DNA from 3 places in the Serratia sp. K1WW1 genome. Region 3 is predicted to be linked to each of the others. Evidence: predicted binding sites of a transcription regulator. Region 3 holds the regulator's gene; each other region holds the start of a gene.
The links. Region 3 encodes LexA, which represses DNA repair genes until DNA is damaged. Its sites were predicted from a motif close to TNCTGTATGTACATACAGNA; they were not measured.
Positions count from the first base shown of each region.

Region 1: the regulator LexA is predicted to act here: its motif matches at 4,319-4,338, upstream of uvrB (excinuclease ABC subunit UvrB).
Region 2: the regulator LexA is predicted to act here: its motif matches at 3,757-3,776, upstream of sulA (SOS-induced cell division inhibitor SulA).

Region 1 covers NZ_CM147697.1:4,208,928-4,215,834, reverse strand. Annotated here, with positions in the region: gene bioB (biotin synthase BioB) at 1-45, shown strand, start outside; gene bioF (8-amino-7-oxononanoate synthase) at 45-1,196, shown strand; gene bioC (malonyl-ACP O-methyltransferase BioC) at 1,180-1,947, shown strand; gene bioD (dethiobiotin synthase) at 1,940-2,620, shown strand; gene ACX9GU_RS19025 (ABC transporter ATP-binding protein) at 2,646-3,356, opposite strand; gene uvrB (excinuclease ABC subunit UvrB) at 4,422-6,434, shown strand; gene ACX9GU_RS19015 (VF530 family protein) at 6,537-6,782, shown strand; gene ACX9GU_RS19010 (uridine diphosphate-N-acetylglucosamine-binding protein YvcK) at 6,779-6,907, opposite strand, start outside.
Region 2 covers NZ_CM147697.1:3,728,224-3,735,130, reverse strand. Annotated here, with positions in the region: gene ACX9GU_RS16960 (AAA family ATPase) at 1-1,078, opposite strand, end outside; gene matP (macrodomain Ter protein MatP) at 1,287-1,745, shown strand; gene ompA (porin OmpA) at 1,811-2,869, opposite strand; gene sulA (SOS-induced cell division inhibitor SulA) at 3,229-3,690, opposite strand; gene ACX9GU_RS16940 (TfoX/Sxy family DNA transformation protein) at 3,968-4,624, shown strand; gene yccS (YccS family putative transporter) at 4,629-6,764, opposite strand; gene ACX9GU_RS16930 (YccF domain-containing protein) at 6,799-6,907, opposite strand, start outside.
Region 3 covers NZ_CM147697.1:565,968-572,874, reverse strand. Annotated here, with positions in the region: gene pspG (envelope stress response protein PspG) at 1-35, opposite strand, end outside; gene dusA (tRNA dihydrouridine(20/20a) synthase DusA) at 194-1,147, opposite strand; gene ACX9GU_RS02595 (DUF5339 domain-containing protein) at 1,546-1,827, shown strand; gene zur (zinc uptake transcriptional repressor Zur) at 2,155-2,664, shown strand; gene ACX9GU_RS02585 (CsbD family protein) at 2,780-2,989, opposite strand; gene dinF (MATE family efflux transporter DinF) at 3,286-4,635, opposite strand; gene lexA (transcriptional repressor LexA) at 4,747-5,355, opposite strand; gene ACX9GU_RS02570 (diacylglycerol kinase) at 5,479-5,847, opposite strand; gene plsB (glycerol-3-phosphate 1-O-acyltransferase PlsB) at 6,170-6,907, shown strand, end outside.

The sequences.
Region 1 (6,907 bases), 2.3 Mb from region 3:
TTGCTGCACGCCGATACCACCGAATTCTACAACGCGGCGCTGTAATGAGCTGGCAACAACGGATCGAACAGGCGCTGGAGGAGCGGCGAGGAGCCGCTGCTTATCGGCAACGTCAGGTGAATCAAGGCGGTAATGGCCGCTACCTGCAACTCGACGGCCAGCGCTATGTGAATTTTTCCGGCAACGACTATCTGGGCCTGAGCCAACATCCTGAGGTGATTGCCGCCTGGCAGCAGGGGGCGCAGCGTTACGGCGTTGGCAGCGGCGGTTCCGGCCACGTCACCGGTTTTTGCCATGCTCATCATGAGCTGGAGCAGCAACTGGCGGAGTGGCTCGGCTACCCGCGTGCGCTGCTGTTTATTTCCGGCTACGCGGCCAATCAGGCATTGCTGGCTGCCCTGATGCAGGCCGACGATCGCATTTTGGCGGATAAGCTCAGCCACGCCTCTATATTGGAAGCGGCCACTTACTCACCGGCGCAACTGCGGCGTTTTCGGCATAACCAGCCCCAGGCATTGGCCACCTTGCTGCAAAAAACCTGTGCGGGCCAACAGTTGGCGATCACCGAAGGGGTGTTCAGCATGGACGGGGATAGCGCACCGTTGGTCGAACTACATCGGTTGACGCAGCAGGCAGGTGCCTGGCTGATGGTGGATGATGCGCACGGCATTGGCGTACGTGGCGAGCAGGGGCGCGGCAGTTGCTGGCAGCAAGGTGTGCGCCCGGAAGTGCTGGTCGTCACCTTTGGCAAGGCATTTGGCGTCAGCGGCGCGGCGATCCTCTGCGATGAGCCGTTGGCGGAATATCTGCTGCAATTCGCCCGCCATCTGATTTACAGCACCGCGATGCCTCCTGCCCAAGCCTGTGCCTTGCAGGCCGCGTTAAGCTGTATTCAGCAAGGGGATGAACTACGTAGTCGGCTGCAAAAACACATCCAGCATTTTCGTGCCGGAGTGGCAGGTCTGCCGTTAACGCTAACCGCGTCGGATACCGCTATCCAACCGTTGCTGGTGGGGGATAACCAACAGGCGCTGGATTTGGCGCTGCGCCTGCGAGAGCAGGGGTTGTGGGTCAGCGCCATCCGTCCACCAACGGTACCACCGGGGGGCGCGCGGTTACGCATTACGCTCACTGCGGCACACCAGCCACAGGATATCGATCGCTTGTTGGAGGTATTGCATGACGTCTGCCATTGATACGGTGAACAAGCAGGCGGTGGCGGCGGCCTTCAGCCGGGCAGCGGCGAGTTACGATACCGCAGCGGTGCTGCAACGCGAGGTTGGTGAACGCTTACTGGGGATGGGGCTGTCTCATCCAGGCCAACAGGTGTTGGATGCCGGTTGCGGCACGGGCTATTTCAGCCGTCGCTGGCGCGAGCTGGGCAAGCAGGTCAGCGCGCTGGATCTGGCTGCGGGCATGCTGGCTTTTGCCCGCCAGCAGCAAGCGGCGGATCGCTATTTGCTGGGGGATATCGAACATATCCCTTTGCCGACCGCCTCGGTGGATATCTGTTTTAGCAGCCTGGTGGTGCAGTGGTGCAGCGATCTGCCTCTGGCGTTGGCTGAGTTGTATCGGGTAACGCGGCCCGGTGGACTGATCCTGTTTTCTACCTTGGCGCAAGGGGCTTTGCACGAGTTAGGCGATGCCTGGCAGCAAGTTGATGGCGAGCGTCATGTTAATGACTTCCTGCCGCCAGCTCAGATTGCCGCCGCTTGTCATCCCTATCGGCACCAGCTTACGGCAGATTGGCAAACGCTCAGTTATCCCGACGTGATGACGCTGATGCGATCGCTAAAGGGCATCGGTGCGACTCACCTGCATCAAGGACGCGAGGCTGGCCTGCTTTCCCGCCAGCGGCTTGCCGCATTGCAGGCTGGTTATCCTTGCCGGGACGGGCAGTTTCCTCTCAGTTATCATTTGGTTTATGGAGTGATTTATCGTGATTAAGCGCTGGTTCGTTACCGGAACCGACACCGAAGTGGGTAAAACCGTGGCCAGCAGCGCCTTGCTACAGGCCGCCAGCGCGGCGGGATGGACATGTGCTGGCTATAAACCGGTGGCGTCAGGCAGTGAGATGACCGATGAAGGGTTGCGCAACGGCGATGCGCTGGCGCTGCAGAGAAACAGCAGCGTAGCGCTGGATTACGCCGTAGTGAACCCTTACACCTTTGCCGAACCGACCTCGCCGCATATTGTCAGCCAGGCCGAACGTCGGCCCATCTCTCTGGCACGGCTTTCCACCGGTTTACGTCATCTTGAACAACGTGCGGACTGGCTGTTGGTAGAAGGTGCTGGCGGTTGGTTCACCCCACTTTCTGAGCATGAAACCTTTGCCGACTGGGTACAGCAGGAGCAACTGCCGGTGATCCTGGTGGTGGGCATCAAGCTTGGCTGCATCAATCATGCTTTGTTGACTGCGCTGGCGATCCAACAGTCAGGTCTGACCCTGGCAGGCTGGATCGCCAATGACGTTACCCCGCCAGGAAAACGCCATCAAGAGTACCTTGCCACTCTTTGCCGCCTATTGCCCGCGCCCCTGCTGGGCGAGATCCCGCATTTATCGCAGGTAGAACAGCAGGCATTGGGACAGTATCTCGATTTAACCAGGTTGAACCCTTAACCTGATGGCCCACGGAGGGGCCAAATCACTCCGTCAGATAGGCATCAATCAGCCCCTCATCCAACTGCCCCAGCGTGCCATTGGCCACGTTACGGCCTTTATCCATCAAGCAGAAACGGTCAGCCAGATGGCGGGCAAAGGGGAGTTGGTGCTCAACCAGCAAAATGGTCATGCCCAGCTCCTGATTCAGCTTACGAAGTACCTGGCCGATCTCTGTCGCCAGGGAAGGTGACATACCGGCGGTGGGCTCATCCAGGATCAGCAGTTCCGGCTCCAGCATCAGAGCGCGGCCTAATGCCAACTGCTGTTGCTCACTTTGGCACAGGTCGCCCGCACGGCGCATACGCATCGCCTGGAGCCGGGGGAACAGATTGTAAATGATGGGAGGCATACGGCGGACCTTGTCACGCCCGGCCATCAACGCCACCTGCAGGTTTTCTTCTACGCTCAGTTGGGAAAAGATTTGCCGCCCTTGTGGCACGTAACCAATGCCGAGTAACGCCCGGTTTTCTACCGGCTGCCGCAACAGGTTTTGCGGTGGCTCATCGGCCAACTGCCAGGTCATGCTGCCGCTGACGATCGGCAGGTGTCCCATGATGCAATTGACCAGCGTGGTTTTGCCCACCCCATTGCGGCCAAGCAACAGGGTGCATTGCCCACGAGGCAACTCAAGGCTGACATCCCACAGCGTATGCTGTTGCCCATAATATTGGTTTACCGCCCGTAAGCTTAACATTTGGCATCTCCTCCAAGACCGATATTCACGTATGGATAACGTTGACCGCAGCAAGCGGTGTCTCTCCCGGGTGTGGCAAATGCTGTGCTGATTACCCTAATCGCGGCTCAGGCTAAAAAATTGGAAAATGGCCGCTACCGGTCGTTTGGCGGCTCTAGGGGGGCTTTTTGGCATGCTATACGCTTTTTCGCCGAAGATAACCCAGCTGGCTCTGGCCGGTTTTAGCCTGAATTTACCGGTTCTTCTGCAAGGTAACCCCCCCTGATCAGGAAATGCAATTCCCAGGCCATCAGGCGTTGCGCAACAAAAAAGGTGGTTTGTTATTGCTTTGTTAACTGATTTTGGCCCGGTGCACTGGGGGCTCTGCCAAAGCCAGAAGGTTAACTTGGGCGTTTTTTGCACCGTTACCGTGCGGCATGGCAAGCGTTTGGTGCAAGCCTTAAAGGTTGTTGCCGCAACTTGCAACCCCTGAAAAGCAAAATAGCGAAAAGCGCGTTTTCGTTATCACGGCTTTTAGCATTAATCGGCATAACCAAAGCAGAATTATTGTAAAAAAATAACTAAAAAACCGACTCAGTTGACGTTTCATTGGGAAAAGCGTTCTTTCCACAACTCCCGCCCCCCATGGGGTAGTGAGAGTTATCCACTATTCCTGTGGATAACCTTGTGCATTATACTTAGAAAAGCGGTGTGAACAGAGAGCGGGCGCGGGTTGTGCGCAGGTTGTCCGCATTCTCGTCTTTTTATTAAATATATTTAATATCAATAGGTTAATTAAAATCAAGCCAACGGATATTGATAACGTGCCGATGGGTGTTTTTTCAGCGCAATCCGGGCCAAAAGTTAATTTGTAACGCATTCTGGGGATAACAGGGTGATTGACAATAAAAATGTCATGGTATTGTCACCTTGCCGGTGCGCTCGCGCCCCGTTAACGGCCATAATAGCGTAAATCCGCTTGAAGCTGGTTTTATATCCAGTATCATGGGCACTGGCGGAAATCTTCCGGTCTTTCCATAATTAGGCCGCTACCGTCTGGCCGCAAACCTGAAAGATGATGGGGATATGAGCAAACATTTCAAACTGCATTGCGAATTCAAACCGGCCGGCGATCAGCCGCAAGCCATCCAAAAGCTGGAAGAGGGCCTGGAGGACGGCCTGGCGCACCAAACGCTGCTGGGCGTGACCGGCTCGGGTAAAACCTTTACCATCGCCAATGTGATCGCCGATCTTAACCGGCCCACCATGGTGCTGGCGCCCAACAAGACCCTGGCGGCGCAGCTGTATGGCGAGATGAAAGAGTTCTTTCCCGAGAATGCGGTGGAATATTTTGTCTCCTACTACGATTACTATCAGCCAGAAGCCTATGTGCCTAGCTCCGATACCTTTATCGAGAAAGACGCCTCGGTCAACGAACATATCGAGCAGATGCGCCTGTCGGCCACCAAAGCGCTGCTAGAACGGCGTGACGTGGTGGTGGTGGCTTCGGTTTCCGCGATCTACGGTCTGGGCGATCCGGATCTGTACCTGAAAATGATGCTGCACCTGACCAAGGGCATGATCATCGATCAGCGTTCGATCCTGCGCCGTCTGGCCGAGCTGCAATATACCCGCAACGATCAGGCCTTCCAGCGTGCCACCTTCCGAGTACGTGGCGAAGTGATCGACATTTTCCCGGCGGAATCGGATGAGCTGGCGCTGCGCGTTGAGCTGTTCGACGAAGAGGTCGAGCGCCTGTCGCTGTTCGATCCGCTAACCGGCCAGATTGAGCAGGTGGTGCCACGCTTTACCATCTACCCTAAATCTCACTACGTCACGCCGCGTGAACGTATCGTGCAGGCGATGGAAGAGATCAAGGTAGAACTGGCTCAGCGGCGCAAAGTGCTGCTGGAAAATAACAAGCTGTTGGAAGAACAGCGGTTGACGCAGCGTACCCAGTTCGATCTGGAAATGATGAACGAGCTGGGTTACTGCTCCGGTATCGAAAACTACTCGCGCTATCTTTCCGGGCGCGGTGAGGGCGAGCCACCGCCAACCCTGTTCGACTACCTGCCGGCAGACGGGTTGCTGGTGGTAGATGAATCCCACGTCACCATCCCGCAGATCGGCGGCATGTTCAAAGGCGACCGCTCGCGTAAAGAGACGCTGGTGGAATATGGCTTCCGCCTGCCTTCGGCGCTGGATAACCGGCCGATGCGTTTTGAAGAGTTTGCCGCTGCGGCACCGCAGACCATCTACGTGTCCGCCACGCCGGGCAAATATGAGCTGGAGAAATCCGGCGGCGATATTATCGATCAGGTGGTACGCCCAACCGGCCTGCTGGATCCGATCGTCGAAGTGCGCCCGGTGACCACTCAGGTGGACGATCTGCTTTCCGAGATCCGCAAGCGCGTGGCCATCAACGAGCGCGTACTGGTTACCACGTTGACCAAACGCATGGCAGAAGACCTGACGGAATACCTGGAAGAGCACGGGGAGCGGGTGCGTTATCTGCACTCGGACATCGATACGGTAGAACGTGTCGAAATCATCCGTGATTTGCGTCTGGGCGAGTTTGACGTGCTGGTGGGTATCAACCTGTTAAGGGAAGGCCTGGATATGCCAGAGGTGTCGCTGGTAGCGATCCTGGACGCAGACAAGGAAGGGTTCCTGCGTTCTGAGCGCTCACTGATCCAGACCATTGGCCGAGCGGCGCGTAACCTCAACGGTAAAGCAATCCTGTATGGCGACAGGATCACCGATTCCATGGCCAAGGCGATCGGTGAAACGGAACGCCGCCGCGCCAAGCAGCAGGCGCATAACGAAGCCAACGGTATCGTGCCTAAGGGCCTGAACAAGAAGGTTTCGGATATTCTGCAGCTTGGGCAACCAAGCAGCCGTGGCAAGCACAAAGGGAAGGGCAAAGCGGCAGAGAGCGCGGCGCAATACCAGCTACTCACCCCCAAAGCGCTGGAGCAAAAAATCCAGGAGTTGGAGGCGCAGATGTATTCTCATGCACAGAATCTGGAGTTCGAGCAGGCCGCTGCGGTGCGTGATGAAATCCACCAGCTGCGCGAGCAGTTTATCGCGCTATCATAGTGAACTTAAGGGGCGTGCTATGCGCGCCCCGGTAAATTTTCTTGCCGTACGCCCGTTTGCTGATTAAGGTGTGCGCCCCAAGTATTGAGACGAGCAGCCGCCATGACCGCAACCCCATCCAAAGACCCATTACACGGCATTACGCTGGAGCAACTGCTGAACAAGCTGGTAGCCCAATATGGCTGGAACGGGCTGGCAGAGCGTATACGCATCAACTGTTTCAGCAGCGATCCGAGCATCAAATCCAGCCTCAAGTTCTTGCGCCGCACCCCGTGGGCACGCAAGCAGGTGGAAGATCTCTACATCGACAGCGTTAGCGATAATCCTTGGCTCCGTGGTCAAGATTAACCGCGGCTAGCTAGCTGCACCAACGCGGTATCCAGCGCCTGGCGTAATAGTTGGCGATCGTGGCGATACGGGATATCGCTGGCTTCCAGCGGTTGTTGCACCACAATGCGATCCTGCATGGCGCT
Region 2 (6,907 bases), 2.8 Mb from region 3:
GCCCTGGATAATCCAGCACCGACAGGCCGTTAATCTGACCAATCACCTCACCTTCGGTTTCGATCATGATCTGGCCCAGCTCAATCTCGTCCTGCATGCGTTCTGCCAGATAGCTTTCACGCCATTCGCGGGCATTCAGCGCCGCTTCTAACGCTTTAGCGGTGATCTGCGCATCTTCTGCATACAGAGCGGCCTCAGAAAGCTGCTGGCTGACCCACAGTGGTGATAGTGGTAGGTTACCCTGGTCACCGGTATGGCGCACCGCCTGGACCATCAGAGGCTGCCAGGCGTCGGCTGCCAGCGGTGGTAATTGCTGCTCGGCGACCACGCTATTGATATAGCCACACCATTGCACCATATCGTCTGGCTCGGTGAGCTGCAGATCGTCTTCATATTCACCGTAGACGGCCTGCCCGCAGACTTCAGGCTCCATATCATGGAAATCAGCCAGGCCATGGCGATCGCCCACCACAATCAGGCGTAACTCCAGCGGCATAGGGGGGATGGAGAGCGGTAGCGGCCGGGTTTCATCTGGCGTCAGCCACTGGAACTGGCGCTGGGTAATCATCTGCTTGAGACGCAGCCACAATAGCGGCTGTGCCAATAGGGCACGCGCCGACAGGATCAGCACGCCGCCGTTAGCCTGATGGACCAGGCCCGGCTGCAAGGTGATCGCACCATTATGTATTCTGACGCAGCCAAATAACTGTTCTGGCTCAACCCATTCCTGGTATACGCAAGCACCGCCGGCGGCAAAAGGTTCATCGCCGCGCATGGCATTTTTAATGCTGACGGTGTTGCCTTCAATCACGTAGTGACTGCCTTTAACGGTATTCTGCGGTTGCAACTCTTCTGCCGCTCGGGCGATCAACGCCAGATACTCACGTGTTTCCTGTGCTTTCAACAGCATAAAACGTGGCAGAGACAGCGGATGCAAAAACAGCGTCAGCGCATTCTCCAAACGGGGCTGGATTGCAGAAAAGGCCACGGGTGCCAATTGAGCAGCGGAATCGAAAATCGCCTGATAAGGCGTAGCAGCAGGCAACAGAGATTGCCATTCAAGTCGGTTATTGGTCAAAGTGTTAGATGCAATCGTCAAAAAGGGAAAGCGCGATTATACAAGAATAACGCCAGCTTGATACCTCCAGAGTCGTTGTTGAGCATCGGAGTTTGACATTGCTCGATGACAGTGCAAAAAACAGTCAAAAACGGCGGGTAATTGCCGAGGAAAAGTTGGCTAAAGCTGTTATGCTTATTAAAGTTACACGGTCACAGCAGAGTTCATGATGAAATATCAGCAACTGGAAAATCTGGAGAGCGGTTGGAAATGGAAGTACCTGGTGAAAAAGCACCGGGAAGGTGAAGCGATCACCCGCTACATTGAAAACAGCCTTGCTCAGGAGGTCATTGACCAACTGCTGAAGCTGGAAAATGAACCGGTCAAAGTGCTGGCGTGGATCGATGAGCACATGAATCCGACGCTGGATAACCGGATGAAACAAACCATCCGCGCCCGGCGTAAGCGTCATTTTAACTCAGAACATCAGCATACGCGCAAGAAATCGATCGATCTGGAGTTCCTGGTCTGGCAACGTTTGGCTGCGCTGGCGCATCGCCGTGGCGTCACCCTGTCGGAAACCGTCGTACAGCTGATCGAAGATGCCGAGCGCAAAGAGAAGTATGCCACCCAAATGTCATCGCTGAAACAGGATCTACAGGCGATCCTGGGTAAGGATGATAAATAGCATTACCCAATGTTTAGGCCAAAAAAAACCCCGCAATGCGGGGTTTTTTACTAAGAAGCGCTGACTTAGCCCTGAGGCTGAGAAACAACTTCTTTGATGCCTTTAACTTCGATCTCTACGCGACGATCTGGAGCCAGACATGCGATCTGAGCTGCAGTTGCGCGGCCTGAACGGTAGCCACAAGAGTCACCGGTAACTGGGTTAGCTTTACCCATGCCACGTGCAGAGATCTTGTCTGAAGGGATACCTTTAGACACGAGGTAATCCACAACGCTTTGTGCACGTTGCTCAGACAGGCGCAGGTTGTATTCTGCTGAACCTACTGCATCAGTGAAGCCCAGAACGACAACAGAACCGTCTTTCGGATCCAGTGAGCTCAGTTGGGTGTACAGCTGATCCAGAGCCTGTTGGCCTTCTGGCTTCAGGGTCGCTTTGTTGAACGCGAACAGAACGTCAGAAGTCAGAGTGAACTTCTTGGTCTCAACAACTGGAGCTGGGGCTGGAGCTGGAGCTACTACTGGAGCAGCAACTTCCTGGCCAAAGCGGTAGGAAACACCTACGCTCAGCATGCCGTTGTCTGGACGTGCGCCAACGGTACCGGCATCACCGATGTTGTTAACCCACTGGTAGTCCAGGCGGGTAGCCCAGTCACGGTTCAGTGCGTATTCAACACCCACTGCTGCCAATGGAGAAACGCCAGTGTCATGGTTGCCACCGTTAGAGCCAGCACCATCACTGTCTGCACGCCATACCATGCCGCCCAGACGGGTGTAGATGTCCAGATCGTCAACGATTGGGTAGCTCAGTTTAGCTGCCAGTTGAACGCCTTGAGCTTTGAAAGAACCGGTGTTAGCGCCGGTATATTTCATACGACCTAACCAGTCGTAGCCCATTTCGAAGCCCAGGTATTGGTTTGCCTGATAGCCAACGAACGCACCAGCACCAATCTGGTCTTTACGTGCGTCGTTATCAACGGTGTAACCGTTACCGTAGAAACCGGTGTCATGGAACTGGGACCAACCCAGTTTAGCACCAGTGTACCAAGTGTCGTCTTTTGGTGCGGCTTGCGCTACTGTAGCGAAACCTGCCAGTGCCACTGCTAATGCGATAGCTGTCTTTTTCATTTTGCGCCTCGTTATCATCCAAATAGGCAATGAGCTTTAAAGCTGCTTTAAGCCCTTGGTTTAAATTCCTTCGCCAAGGTTTGAGCCCTCGTTTGTTACTCTGCCAGTTTTTCTGGCGTTATAGAGCAACCTTGGCGATGTAAAGTCTACAACGTGGCGCGAAAGTTACAAGTGTGATGTGATAAAGCTCTAAAAAAAAACATGGAATTAGACATATCCTCTAACATATCGGGGTGCAAAACGAGTCTTTTTTTAACATGGAAGCTAGCGCCGAACCGCAGCCAACCTCGCTTTTCGCCCGATCTGCCTGCGATTGCCAGACCAAGCGATAAAAGTGATGGGAAAAGTCCTAAATTTACTTAATGATACAAAGAAGAGTGAATTTTTAAGGTTGAACAGTGTCTGTCGGCAGCAACGATGTCACGTTGGGGTCGCATAATGAAGCCATAGGCGTTGCCCAATTCTGCCGCGCGACTCAGCCTTAGACGATCCTCTTGTGTCAATTCTGGTAACCAGCCTAGCACTACACTGTAATTTCCTGTCAGTAAAGCCTTCTCCATGGCGTCTACGGTAGCCAGTGGATTGATCTGATTAAGCTGTACGACCTTTTCAACCGGCAGGCTGGCCTGTTGCAGCCAGGTTTTGCTCAGCTTCTGCTGCGGGGTCAACCACAGTAACCAGCGTGATTGCTTGCCCAACTGCTGCAACAAAGGCACCAATAACTGGGCTACGGCGGGTTGCCGCTCATTGTAAACAAGCTCACTGATTAGGCCATTTTCGTTGCCCTCTTGCGCAGGGATAGCCGCTTGCTTTGCCGGCATTGAGGATTGGCTAAAATGAGGTTGATAAAGTGATTGAGTACGCATGTCGTCTCCCGCCCGTAGTGTTACTGTATGTATATACAGTATAGCCATCGAAACAGAAGATCAACCCAAATTTTCGTAACGCTTCGCATAATTGAGATTATTTATTGTACGTCTTGAATTTATGATTGGCACGACTAGGGATAATGCGTATTTTTTTTAATTAGTTGTTCCAGTTACGTTTATTCCAACCAAAACCTGCCTGATGGCTATGGCTTCATATAAGGAGAGTTAAATGAATGGAGGATCGTTAAGGAGGATCGAACAGGCAAAGTCCTGCTTTGCCGCCCTGGGAAATATTGCCATACGCTCGCAGTTTGGCGGCTATGGCCTGCTGGCGGACGGCACAATGTTTGCGGTCATTACCGAAGGTGAGCTGTATTTGCGTGCAACGGAAAGCCTGGAAACCGCGTTCCGTGAGCGTGGCATGGTGAATATGACCTATTTAAAGCGCGGGGTCCCCATGGTCATGCGCTATTACCGGGTGAATGAGGAACTGTGGCGGCAACGTCGCGAACTGTGTGCGCTTGCCTGGCAGGCTCTCTGTGAGACGCGTAAAGAGATAAAGGTAAAAAAACGCTGCAATGGCAGATTGAAAGATTTACCGAATATTGATGCTTCATTAGAGCGCCAGCTGTGGCGAGCAGGCATATGCAATATTTATGATTTTCGCCTGTTGGGGGCCAGGGACAGCTATCTGAAGCTGCTGCAACAGCAAAAAAATCTGGGCATGAAAGTGCTGATGTCACTGGCAGGTGCCATGGCGGGCTACCATCATGCCGCCTTGCCTAATCTACAAAGGGAGGCGTTGACCGAATGGTTCGAAAACAACGCGCTCTTTCCCTCCTTTGAGGCGAAGTCAGAAGACCGCGCCTGCGGCCCACATCCTTGAACTATCAACCGGCTTGAGTAATTTGTGTATTAAGTGCCGTCAGCTCTGGTAGCAATTCGAGCACCAGGCCAATTTGCTGCAACACCAGCTGTTCTTTGCTTTCCGGCTCCGGAACCAGCGCAGTAATACGCTCGGAGAGGGCTTCCAGTGCCTGCATGATACGCTGACGATCGTGAGCGTCGTGATGTAATGCACCATCAACATAGCAAACCGCATCGTTGAGCAAGTCCAGCACGGCGGCACTTTCCAGACGCTCACGATGGGCACCCAGGGCGGAAATATAGCTCAACAAGGTATGGTTAAGGCACAGCAGGCGGAATGCCGCTTCCTGAATGGTTTTATCGGCTTTCGGGTCGGCAGACATATTAGAGATCACCGACGCCAATTCGGCATCGCTATTATGGGCATCGCGGCGGGCAATACGATAAGGCAGGCCGTTATCCTTGCCCTGATGGTACTGCACCAGAATGGCATCCAGATAACGGCAGTCGGCATTCAGTGTCTTACGTACCATGGCCGGTAACTGACGGAACTTCCAGTCTGGCCAGATAAAACTTACCGCTGCCCAGGCGATGGCACAACCCAGCAGGGTATCGTAGACGCGCGGGGCCGCTACTTCGAACCCTTCGCCCAGCAGGTTAAAGCATAGCAAAACTAACAGGGTGATAAACATCGTGGCGTGGGCATATTGCACGGTTCGGAAGGCGAAGAACAATACCCCCGAGATCACGATCAGGATCAACTGCCCTTCCAGCGAGGGCACAAAATAGAGGATCGGCAGCCCGATCAAAATGCCAGCCAGAGTGCCGATGATCCTTAACGCTAAGCGCCTGCGGGTGGCGTTGTAGTTGGGCTGGCAGACAAACAGGCTGGTCAACAGGATCCAATAACCGTGCTGCATCCCGGTCAATTGAATAAACGCATAGCCCAGGCACAACACCACGGACATCCGGATGGCGTGGCGGAATAGGGCGGATTGAGGTGTCAGGTGGCGGCTGATACGCAGGCGAATATCGCTCCAACCGGTGAGCCGGTCGTCTGACAGGTTGTTTTCCTCGGTCTGGCCACTCGCCAAGGACTGCTCAGACTCGATATTGGCCAACTGGGCGTCAATTGCCCGTAAATTCTTCAGCAGATGAGATAGCGCTTTGGTCAGTTCGCGATTTTCTGGGGTAATGGTAATCCGGGTCAGCGCCTCTTCCAGGCGCGAAAAAGCGGGCTCAAAACGCGGGCTATGTAGATATTTCTGCCGTAGCAGTATCGACTGCGCCAGTTGCTGGCAGGCACGGGCCTGTTTGGCCAGCAGCCGCTGAAACCGAAACAGAATATCGCTGTGCCGGAACTGTTGGCTTAGCGCCTGATACTGTACGTGAGAAGAACTGGCGCGTTCATGGATATCCTGAGCGACAAAATAGTAGTGCAGCGTTCTGCGGGTGCCGCGCTGGCCACGGTCGCCTTTCAAGCGGGTCAGCAGTGAAGCCTTGGTCTGGTTAAGCGTGGTGACCAGCGTGCTGTTGGCCATCGCCACGTCTACCCATGGCAGGTCGGCGTCCGATTCGGCATCTGGATCGAACAGGTTGGCCTTGGCGTCCAGGTAGTTGGCCAACTGCTCATAGCAGCGGGCCAGGTTTTCCTGCAGGGGCTTGATAGGGAATAGCAGATGGCCGATCAGCGTCAGCAAATTGTACCAAATGGCACCGATAATCAACAGAACCGGTTGCTGGTACCAGGCGTCGTACATGGAGGTGCCAAGCATGGTGTAAACGGCGATCAGCAAGGCACCGAAGGCGATAGTGGCGTAACGCTGCCCTAAAGCCCCAAGCAGGATAAAGCCGCAGGTTGAGGTCGTCAGCCCAAGGGCAAACAGCCAGGGGTAAGGAAACAACAGCTCAATCGATGTCGAGGCCACAAAAAAGCAAACTAGCGTAATGAGCAGATTTCGCAATCTTCCTGCCAGCCGGTCGTCCAGATCCGCTAGCGCGGCGGCAACGACACCCAGCGTTAACGGAATGGTCAGTTTAGGGACGCCCAACCACCACGGTACCGCAGAGGCTCCAGCCAGCGCGATAAAAATACGCAGGTTATAAAGCAGGTTGCTGTTATAGGTATAACGTCGAATTTTGGGTGCTAAAGAGAGCACGACAAGCTCCTAAATGGGAGAAAAGTTAACGCGATTAAAAGCGGCGGCGGGCGTTCTCGATCCGTGCCTGCTGGGCCACCTCAACCGGAACGACGCGGCGGCCGACTGGCCACAGGGCGATAGCGGCTATCTTGAAATTGGCG
Region 3 (6,907 bases):
GCGACAAAGCCGATCAGAAAGAACAGTTCTAACATGGGTTGCTCCTTGGCAAAACAATAGGTCTGTCTTGTTCTTTACAAGAAACGTGCCAACTTGAAGTTAATGATAACTTATTGAAATTATATAAAAATAGCGCCACAGCCGGTGGCGCTATTGGTCAAAAAAACCAACTTTTAGTCAAGTTTTTTGCCGATTATGCCATTTCAGTGCGCGGTGAACGCACCAGAGCCAAAGCCTGTTCGACGGTGCGCACATCAGCTCCTGGCTTATGGGCATTTTCACTCAGATGACGGCGCCACTGCCGCGCACCAGGGATCCCCTGGAACAAACCAAGAATATGGCGAGTGATGTGGCCCAGATAGGTACCGTTCGCTAGCTCGCGCTCGATGTACGGATACAGCGATTCGATAATTGCCACGCTGTCCATCACCTCGCTCTGGCGGCCGAAAATCTCGCTGTCCACCCGCGCCAGAATGCCTGGATTTTGGTACGCCTCGCGCCCCATCATCACACCGTCCAGATGTTGCAGATGCTGCTGGGCTTCTTCCAGCGTTTTCACGCCACCGTTGATCGCAATGGTCAGCGCCGGGAAGTCACGTTTCAACTGATAAACACGCGGATAGTCCAGCGGAGGGACTTCACGGTTTTCTTTCGGACTCAGGCCGGAAAGCCAGGCTTTACGGGCATGAATAGTGAACATATCGCATTCCCCACGCCCAGCAACGGTAGAGATAAAATCGCACAGGAACTCATAGCTGTCCTGATCATCAATGCCAATACGGGTTTTTACCGTCACCGGGATCGACACCACGTCGCGCATCGCCTTGATACAGTCTGCCACCAAGCTCGCCTGCCCCATCAGACAAGCACCAAACATGCCGTTCTGTACCCGATCCGACGGGCAACCGACATTAAGGTTGATCTCGTCATAGCCACGCTGTTCCGCCAGTTTGGCACAGTGCGCCAGTGCTGCCGGATCGCTGCCCCCTAGCTGCAAAGCCACGGGGTGCTCTTCCTCGCTGTATGCCAGGTAGTCACCTTTACCGTGGATGATCGCGCCGGTGGTCACCATTTCGGTGTACAGCAACGTTTCCTTGCTCAGCAGGCGATGGAAGTAACGGCAATGGCGATCGGTCCAGTCCAGCATAGGGGCAATGGAGAAACGATTGGCGGCGTATTTACTGGCCTCGCTTGGCTGATGCACTGATTTGGCAGGGGTGGCTTTTTCGTGGTCCTGGTTCATGTTCGCTCGTTCTGTGTATTTTCTCGTTCTCTATCCTCTGCTGCCTATGCGAAGGCCAGATCGTTGAGGAGGGAGAGGCATGGCTTACTATAACATACAGAAACGACCAAAGCCTGACGGGTCAATTAATGCAAACGAAAGATAAACGTAATGCGAAACGCTCGATTTTAGTCGTATTCACCCCCTAAAAAGTCATAAATTTAAATAAAATCCTAATTTTTTTCAGTTGCTTGTTTTGTGGCCTGCTTTTAAAGATAATCCGATCGCCATCACTGGGATGGAATTTAATAGCAGGATGCTTTATGAAAAAGTTTGTACTTATTTTCAGCATGTTAGCAATGTCATCCTCTGCTTTTGCAGGTGAGTTGACCGAAACTTGTAAAAAATACGTTGGCGAAGTGGATGACATGATCGTTGAAGCCTCTAAAAATGAAGCTGCAAAAGCTCAGATGGATGCTTTAAAAGTTCAGATGGATCAAGCCAAAGAGCAGATGGCTGCCATGCCAGCGGAACAGCAAGATCCCGCTTGTAAGCAAGGCATTGAGATGATGGGTAAGATGAAAGCCTCCATGGGTTTGAAATAAATAGCTGTCAAATAAGTCTACACCAGTAGTTCTTACGGGTCTCATCCAGGCCCGTATTCGAATAGCGCTTAGCCATCCATACGGTAAATTATTTCCTCGCCCTCTCCCTTCAATCCAAAGCTTAATGCCTATCGCAATACTTTAATTATCAATAAAATAATCCAGGCATACCCAAAAACGAGAAATAGTGATCTGCATCCCACTCTGACCAGAATAGCCGTAGAAAATCGCCCGATTTACCGTGTTATCCAGGGAAAGCGGGGCAACTCTCGGCGATTGCGTTGAAACATGATAAAATCGGCTTCTTTGCCTAGCCGGATAATTGCCATGAACTCAACCAACCAGGAAAAGCTGCTCGCGCAGGCTGAACAACTCTGTCAGCAACGCAACGTGCGACTGACCCCGCAACGGCTGGAAGTGTTACGCCTGATGGCTGAGCAACCCGGCGCCATCAGCGCTTACGATTTGCTGGATTTACTGCGTGTGGCAGAGCCGCAGGCCAAACCACCTACGGTCTATCGTGCACTGGATTTCTTGCTGGAACAGGGATTTATCCACCGCGTTGAATCGGCAAACAGCTATGTGCTGTGCCACCACTTCGAACAGCCGATGCATACCTCCGCCCTGTTTATCTGCGATCGCTGCGGACAGGTCACGGAGCGCACTACCGAAGGGGTGGAAGAAACCTTGCAGAAACTGGCTCAAGAATCAGGGTTTGTGCTGCGCCATAGCGTCGTGGAAGCCCACGGTCTGTGTTCTGCCTGTGTGGTGGTAGAAAATTGTGAAAACCAACACGATTGCGATCATGACCACAGCATTGTGGTAAAGAAAAAATAAGCGGATTGGATTGCAGGAGGGAGCGGGTACATCCTTGTTCCCGTGGCCGTGGCAGGGGGGAAATCTGCCAGGCCGGATGGTGTCGTAGCGCCGCAATACTCAGCGGCTCATCGCGCTACCAACGATACTTGCTGTGTTCTTCCCAGGCTTTGACTTCTTTTTCGGCTGCCTCTTTCTGGTAGCCATAGCGTTCCTGGATTTTACCGACCAGCTGTTCGCGTTTCCCTTCGATCACGGTGATATCGTCATCGGTCAGCTTGCCCCATTTTTCCTTCACTTTACCTTTAAACTGCTTCCAGTTACCGTCGGCTTGATCTTTGTTCATAATCTCTCCGTTACTCTTGGTTGTCAGTTTTAGATAAATCTGGCTGGACTTAACTGAGTCAAATTTAAGGTTATCTAATGCGTCCGTTGCCAATTAAGCGCGGGCTTAATTCGCCAGCCACGTGATTAACTATAGTCACCCATCACGAAAAGCGCCCGAAAAGCAGCATGAAATAGGGTTAGGAAAAGTCTCAATAGCAAAAAACGCCATTAAAACAGTAAGCAAGCGAAGCAAAACAGCCCCCGATACATGTAACAAAATGTGAATATCTATCCAGAATCATCAACTAGTCTGGCCTATGCATCGCTAGTTGGGGATGAAAACCAGGTGCCTTGCACGCTATGACGGTGCCAAACCCAGCCCAAAGCAGCCCCGCGCAGTGCCAGGAATACCGCCAGAGCCAGCCATAAACCGTGGTTGCCCAATACCGGCAGGGTGAACAACGTCAGCCCGTAGCCCACTGCGGCTACCGCCATGCTGTTACGCATTTCTGCGCCACGGGTGGCGCCGATAAACATGCCATCCAGCAGATAGCACCAAACCCCCACCAGAGGCAACACTACCTGCCAGGGCAGATATTGATTTGCCAGCGCACGCAACTCCGGCAGCGAGGTTAAGCCCGCCACAATCTGCTGCCCGGCGAACAGATAAATAACGGCAAAACCACAGGCAACCAGGCAAGCCTGCCGACAGGCGGCACGCCATACTTTACGCAGTTGCCGCCCGTCACGCGCACCATAGGCGTGGCCGGAATGGGCTTCCACCGCGTAGGCAAAACCATCCAGAGCGTAGGCGGTAAAGGTCAGCAGATTCATCAGCACCGCATTCACCGCCACCACTTCTCCGCCCATGCGGGCTCCCAGAATGGTCAACGAGGCAAAACACAGTTGCAGTAATAACGAGCGCAGCATGATGTCGCGGTTAAGTGCCAGCAGGCGGCGCAGATCCCCACGCCAGGCAGTGCGCAGCATCACCAGCGAAATCCCCCGCATGCGTAGTACCCGCCATGCCAACCACAAACCCAGCAACAGCGTGGCGTACTCCGCAATCACCGTGGCAGCCGCGGCCCCCTGCACGTTCCAACCCAGCCCCATCACCAGCCAGATATCCAGCACGATGTTCAGCAGGTTACCGACAATCAACAGGATCACCGGCGCCCTAACGTACTGAACTCCCAGCAACCAACCGAGCAGCACCATATTGGCCAACGCCGCCGGGGCGCTCAGCCAGCGGATCTCCAAAAATAGCCTGGCCTGTACCAAGACTTCCCGATCGCCCCCCACAATGTTCAGCGCCAAGGTGATCAACGGGGCTCGCAACAGCACAATCGCCAGCCCGGCCACCAGCGCCAACAATAACGGCTGCATAAAGGCGCGAGCCAGCCGGTAGGGATCTTGCGCCCCCAGCGCCTGCGCCGTCAGCCCGGTGGTACTCATACGCAGGAACAGCAACAACATAAACAGGAAGCTGGTGGCCATTGACCCCACCGCGACTCCGCCAAGGTAGCTAGGGCTATCGAGATGGCCGATAACGGCAGTATCCACCAGGCCAAGCAAGGGGACGGTAATATTGGAGAAGATCATCGGCAACGCCAGACGCCACAGAGCTTTGTCGGTGTCACTGGTGAAGGCAGAAAGCAGGCGCATGGCGATATGTTCCCGTACAAGCATGGATTTTAGCGTAGCTTAGAAATGACCTCGCCCCAGAGTTGGGGCGAGGTTTGCCGTTTTAAAGGGCTGTAATACGAGGTAAAGCGGTTAGATCCAGTCGCCGTTGCGGATCACACCCACCGCCAGGCCTTCGATGGTGAAGTTCTGCTGGCGCAGATCGACCACGATCGGTTGAAATTCGCTGTTTTCTGGCAGCAGTTCGACGACGTTACCGTGCTTCTTCAGGCGTTTGACCGTGACCTCATCTTCAATGCGGGCCACGACGACCTGGCCGTTGCGTACGTCTTGAGTCTTATGCACTGCCAGCAGATCGCCATCCAGGATGCCGATGTCGCGCATCGACATGCCGCTAACGCGCAGCAGGAAATCGGCATTAGGCTTGAACAGTGAAGGATCCACCTTATAGTGCCCTTCAATGTGTTGCTGAGCCAACAAAGGTTCACCGGCAGCCACACGGCCCACCAGAGGTAATCCCTCTTCATCTTCCATCAGCAAGCGGATACCGCGTGATGCACCGGAGATGATCTCGATAACGCCTTTGCGAGCCAGTGCTTTCAAGTGCTCTTCTGCAGCATTTGGTGAGCGGAACCCCAGACGCATTGCGATCTCGGCACGCGTCGGTGGCATGCCCGTTTGCGAAATATGATCGCGAATCAGGTCGTAGACCTCTTGCTGTCTGGTAGTTAGTGCTTTCATTCCGCCCCCTGTTTGTTTATACAGTCTTGCTGTGAGTATATACAGCTAAGTCTGGATTGGGAACCGAAGAATAAATAAAAATCAGCAGGTAGCGAGCGTGATCGCAACGATACCCGCTGGTTTTCACGCCAAATGCTGCCAAAGTACCGAAGCCCAAACGAACAGCGCCAGAATGATTGCTAGCGATACCGCCGCCGAGCCCATATCTTTGGCCCGCCCGGAAAGCTCGTGATATTCCGTACCCACGCGATCGACAACGGCCTCAATCGCGCTGTTGAGGATTTCGACAATCATCACCAGCAGCACCGAGCCGATCAACAAAATGCGCGCTATCGCCCCCACATCCAGCCAAACCGCCACGATGATAGCCACCACCGTAGCCACCAGTTCCTGGCGGAATGCGGCTTCGTTCTGCCAGGCAGCGGTTAAACCTTTATAGGAATAGCCTGCCGCTTTAATGATACGCGTCAGGCCAGTTGCTTGATTTGCCATAGTTAAGAACGCCTTTCTCCAAGATGGATCATGTACCCGTCGTGTTGCAGCCGCAACGTTCCAGACAGATTTGCCAGCCCAATCACATTTTTATCGCAGCGCAGTATACAGCAAGGTTGGAATACCTTAATCACCTAGCTATGTCGTACCAATGCCGCGAGCGTATGAGTGCGCCAGAGCGGCCAATTTGATATCCATCAGGTATAATTCAACTATGTACTTCCATTGCCGTGAACGGCCGTGGATTTCCCAACGCCACAGATCTGCTACCCGGTTTCTGGTATGCTTGCGGCGAATTGCTAACAAGAGGCTTCACGTTGTCATGTCAGGTTGGCGTAAAATCTATTATAAGATATTGAACTTACCACTAAAAATGTTGGTAAGAAGTAAGGTTATCCCTTCAGATCCGGTCACGGAGTTAGGGTTGGATCCCTCACGACCGATTTTGTATGTTTTACCTTATAATTCCAAGGCGGATTTACTCACTTTGCGCACCCAGTGTCTGGCGCAAGATCTGCCCGATCCCCTTAACCCGTTGGAAATCGATGGCACCGTGCTGCCAAGCTACGTGTTTATCCACGATGGCCCACGCCTGTTCCGTTATTACACGCCCAAAGAAGAATCGGTAAAACTGTTCCACGATTATCTGGATCTGCACCGCAGCAACCCGGATCTCGATATCCAGATGTTGCCGGTTTCAGTGATGTTTGGCCGCTCCCCTGGGCGCGAAGGCCACGGCACGCCGCACCTGCGCCTGCTGAATGGCGTACAGAAGTTCTTCGCTGTACTGTGGCTGGGGCGCGACAGCTTTGTCCGTTTCTCCAACACCGTGTCCCTACGCCGGATGGCGACCGAGCACGGCACCGATAAGACCATCGCGCAAAAACTGGCCCGTGTCGCACGCATGCACTTCGCACGCCAGCGCCTGGCCGCCGTTGGGCCAAGCCTACCTGCCCGTCAGGATCTGTTCAAAAAGCTGTTAGCCTCCAAGGCGATTGAAAAAGCGATCGAAGACGAAGCGCGCAGCAAAAAGATCTCCCACGAAAAGGCCCAGCAGAAC